DNA from 2 places in the Chryseobacterium sp. PvR013 genome. Region 1 is predicted to be linked to the other one. Evidence: riboswitches for the same ligand, from Rfam matches in the RefSeq annotation. Region 1 holds a riboswitch; the other holds the start of a gene.
What was found. A riboswitch is a leader RNA that binds a small molecule or an ion and turns the genes downstream of it on or off. The one in region 1 is predicted to bind cobalamin.
Positions count from the first base shown of each region.

Region 1 (2,415 bases):
AAAGCTCTAAGTGTAAGCTCAGGAATGATCTCAGGCTGATAACTCATAAATACGGCTGGTGTCCATTCTCTGCTGTCTCCGGGTCTTTTGTTTTTTCTTACTTCTTCAAACGTAAAAGTTCCTAAAAGGCTTCCCAGAATTTTGAACCTGTTCCACTGATAGGTTGTTGCCAATGCCACCAATGTGGTATACCGTGTAGGATAAGAAAAGTTATCAAGATTAGCATCAAGATTATTATATTGAAAATCTCCGCTCAGACTCACATCCCAATTGGGTGTGATAGAATAGATATTGGATGAGGAAAGATAGAGCTCTCTTTGGATATAGGTATTATCGGTATGAATAATAGACTGCGAACGAACCGTATCCATAAAATGAGTATAATCGTAGGCGAATTTTGCTTTCAGCTGTGTTTCAAATTTTGGGAACAGTTTTTTTCTCAGATTGGCCTGTACAAAATAATTTTCGTCAGAAAGTCTCGCTCCTCTTCCACCAAAACGGCCGTTAACGATAGGTGCCGGCATCCCACGGTTTGAAATATAACCGTAGCCACGGATATTCCAGCTTCCGTTATTTAAAGTGCCATTGATAGACGTTTCAAAACGTTTTGCCCTGATATCTGAATCCTGTCTCTTTGCGATGGTATCATAAGCCTGCTGGCCATCGGGATATTTCTTGGCATACCGAAATCTGTAAATCCCGTCACTCTGCATGAATTCTCCACTGAAACTGGCAGAAACTCTGTCTGATATTTTTTGTTCCAAACGGAATGATGGATTGAAAAGATCAATGGACGCACTTTTTGCTCTTATTACGAGATTGGTTTTTCTTGTTCCTTTAAATACAGGTGTTTTGGGCTGCAGATAGATCGATCCCGAAGAGCCAAAGTCTTTTGCAGGTTGGAAAATTTCACTTTTCTGCCCGTTATACAATGATATTTCTTCCAGATCATCTAATGAATATCTCCCGAGATCTACCAGCCCGTTTTGAGCATTTCCCAATTGAATTCCATCATAGAAAACACCTACATGCTGGCTTCCCATACTGCGGATATTAATGGTTTTCAAACCCCCTAACCCTCCATAATCTTTGATCTGAACTCCGGAAAAATACCGCAAAGCATCTGCAACTGAATGGCTGTTCAGTCTTTCCAGCTGCTCACCTTGCAGGGTTTGTGCCGGAATAATTTCTTTAAAATTCTTTTTATAAAGACTAATCGCCTTGATGGATTCCTCCTTCAGAGTGTCATTTTTCTTTTTTTGAGAATATAAAAGTTGAGATGTGATCACCAGTATTGTGAAAACAGCTTTATGAATTGCAGAAGTAGTTTGTTTTGCCGCCATTAGCTCATTTAGGATAATGAAGACGCTAATGGATATAAGAAAGCAACGACAAAGCACAGCTGTCACTGCACAGAATCATTGATGTCCTAAGCTTTATTCCACGAAAGCGTCAAACGATTATTTTCTGGCAGGTCTTCTGACTTACTCCATTTTTGAAATCCTTCCCATTAAAAAACAGTGGATATATTCTTCAAAAACCTTGGTGCGGAGCTTACAGCAGCGGGTCTGTTCCGGATTTTCACCGGATTCCCTTTTAAGAGCTTTTTAGGGCTCACCAAATTCCGGCAAAGATAAAAAATTATTCCTAACCCCCAATTAAAATAATGATTCATAAACAATTAAAGCTCCCGAAGGAGCTTTAACATGATTTTCAAAAGGGTTTTTATTTAAATCCCAATATTCAGGAAAATACTGAATCTTGATTTTGCTTCGATATCACCTCCTGCCAGATGGGTATACATAGGAAGCATGAGTTCACTTCCCAAACTCAGCCTTTTATAGGAGGCTTCAAATCCTAACTTTCCATACAAAGCGCTTCCGGCAGTATTGGGCAGCGCTTCATCAAACTGTTTGTTCTGGGCATACACTTCTCCCTGAACTCCGGTTTTCACTGAAAAAATGGATTTTTCATTTCCTGCAACCTGATAAAATCCCGTCGCTGCATAGTTCCATTGGTTTCCAAATCGGTAATTTTTCTTATTCTCCGTTTTGATGGTATAATCTGTATTCACCAACACAGCCACTTTATTTTTCTGAAACTTATAATTCAAAGCGGCCTGATAATCCCAGCTTCCTGTTCCCAGCTGAAAACTCGGATTAACGCCGGAAGCTCCTTTCTCATCGAATTTCCCCAAAGGGATTTTCACACCCAACCCTCCGCTTAAGTGGTGAAAATTATCTTTAGAACTCATCAGCTGATAAATTCCCATCAGGTTAAGATCCCCGATTCCATTGATTTTGATATCTCCCTGTTGGGTTTTCTTTTCATGGAAATGGAATGGCAGACTTGCATATACACTCAGTTTTTTAGTTAAAGGAATCTTTCCCCAAAGCTGTAAGGTATTGAAATACT
Region 1 is NZ_JAFIBT010000001.1:3,322,988-3,325,402, forward strand. It holds gene JOE44_RS15175 (TonB-dependent receptor) at 1-1,343, opposite strand, end outside; cobalamin riboswitch at 1,452-1,637, opposite strand; gene JOE44_RS15180 (transporter) at 1,730-2,415, opposite strand, start outside.

Region 2 (2,415 bases), 770 kb from region 1:
AGTGGGCAGCTGACCATAAATAAGCAGGTAAGCAACTTCTTCAAATTGTGCTCTCTCTGCAAGATCCAATATATCATAACCTCTGTAATGGAGATCATTTCCACTTTTCCCTACACTGCAAAGAGCGGTATTACCTGCTGTCACTCCGGAAAGTGCTACGCTTTTTTTAGGCTTAAATGTTGGTTCGCTATTCGTTGACATGAGTATTTTGTTTAAAAAGGTTATCTAATTTTTGTTCATAATCGTGGTAGCCAATACTTTGATAGAGTTCTTCTCTTGTCTGCATTGTATCTAGCACATTGGCTTGTGTTCCGTCTTTACGGATATGTTGGTATACATTCTGTGCAGCTTTATTGGCAGCTCTGAAGGCAGAAAGAGGGTAGAGGACGAGTCCTACACCTGCATTTTTCAGTTCTTCTACAGTGTACATTTTGATCATTCCAAATTCCGTGATATTGGCTAGTACAAGAATCCCAGTAGCATCAACAAATTTTTGATAAAAGCTTAAATCAGGAACTGCTTCAGCAAAAATGAAATCTGCACCGGCTTCTTTATAAGCGATGGCTCTTTCTAGCGTTTTTTCCAGTCCTTCACTGGCAAAAGCATCTGTTCTGGCTCCGATCACAAAATTTTCATCGGTACGGGCATCTGCTGCGGCTTTAAGCCGGTCCACCATTTCCTCTTTGCTTACGATTTCTTTTCCGGGGCGGTGTCCGCAACGTTTTGCTCCCACCTGATCTTCAATGTGAATGGCAGCAGCTCCGGCTTTGATTAATGATTTTATCGTTCGGGCAACATTAAAAGCGGAAGGTCCAAATCCTGTATCAATATCTACCAAAAGTGGTAAATCACAAATATTAGTAATACGCTGAACATCTATGAGTATATCATCCAGAGTTGTAATTCCTAAATCAGGAATTCCTAAAGACCCTGCAGCAACACCTCCTCCTGAAAGATAGATGGCATTAAAACCAGCCTGCTGTGCCAATAATGCATGGTTTGCATTGATGGCTCCAACAATCTGAAGGGGATTTTCTTTTTCCATAGCCTCCCGGAATTTTAAGCCGGGCGACTTCCAATTTTCATTTTTGATCATTATAATATTTATTGTTGAGTTGAAATTTGTTTGTCATTAAAGAAGCGGAAGAGCTGTAAAGACATCGCTTTTGAGTAAAAAGTAAAAAGTAGGAAAGGAGTTGGGGAATCTTCCCATTGTGCAGATGTCGGGAATTTTGAGAACCTCTGATTGTACAGGTTTGTAAAATAAACCTGTTGGAACTCCACGAATAATTAAAATTGCTTTGGTACACCTTATCCCTTTTTACATTGATTAAAATCCTATAAAAAGTTCTCTGTAAACTTCGCGGTGCTTTATTAAGAAAGAAAAATTACGGAAAGGGGATACGAATGAGCTACAGAATCATGAGAAGTACACAACGTACGCTCATATTCATCTCAAAAAATAACACAGTTTGATAAAAAAATTATCGTACTATATCCATATCGCATCATACCTGACTGTAAGCTTCAAATCGCGAAAGCATCGTCAATACGAAATAGGCAGGTCTCCTGACTTGTAACTGTTTTTATCATCCTTCCCATATAAAAAATATACAGTGGATATCAATTGATAAAAACTTTTTGTATGTTACTTACAGTTGCGCGACAGTTCGTGATTTACACACGATTCCCTTTTAATACACAGCTAAGTGTAACCAGTTTCGGTTGATAAAGAAGGTTTTAAGAACTCCTTGGTGGTAAATATAAGTATTTTATAATAACGAAAAAGATATTTTATGTAATCAATAGTTTTTTTAATTTAATGTATTGAAAATGTTTTAGTTGTAATCTGTGTTTTGGGAGTAGAACAGCTTGTTTGTGTTGTTAAATTAATATAAAACATGACCATAAAATTAAAGATAGTTAATAAATTTGCTGTTCTATTTTTATTTTACAAATCTTATTAACCGAATATAATTGACCATGGTAGAAATTACAAAATTTAAACAAAACTTGAATCTGCAGGAAATTCCGGTAGAACTGGAAAAACTGATCTACTTTCAGAATACTATTTCCTCGTATGAAAATTATTCACAAGGTTTTGGTGTTTTAATTGATGATAAATCCGGATTGAAAAGCTGGAGTGAGGACGAAAATTTTCTGAATAATTTACTGCCTTTTGCACAGGCGAATGGTTCCGGTTCCTTCTATGCCATTTGGAATAACGGAGTAGAGCAGCCTTTAAATAAAATGCCTGTGGTAGTTTTTGGGGATGAAGGCGGTGTTCACATTGTGGCTGAAAATATACTGCAGTTTTTGCATCTGCTCACTTTTGACAATGAAATTTCAGTAGGGCTTGATGAAGCTTATTTTTATAAAGAGGAAGATGATTATGAAGAGAGTGAAGGATTAAGT
Region 2 is NZ_JAFIBT010000001.1:2,550,321-2,552,735, reverse strand. It holds gene prpC (2-methylcitrate synthase) at 1-201, opposite strand, end outside; gene prpB (methylisocitrate lyase) at 188-1,096, opposite strand; cobalamin riboswitch at 1,542-1,735, opposite strand; gene JOE44_RS11500 (hypothetical protein) at 1,984-2,415, shown strand, end outside.
Region 2: another riboswitch for cobalamin. It lies ahead of prpB (methylisocitrate lyase); the one in region 1 lies ahead of JOE44_RS15175 (TonB-dependent receptor).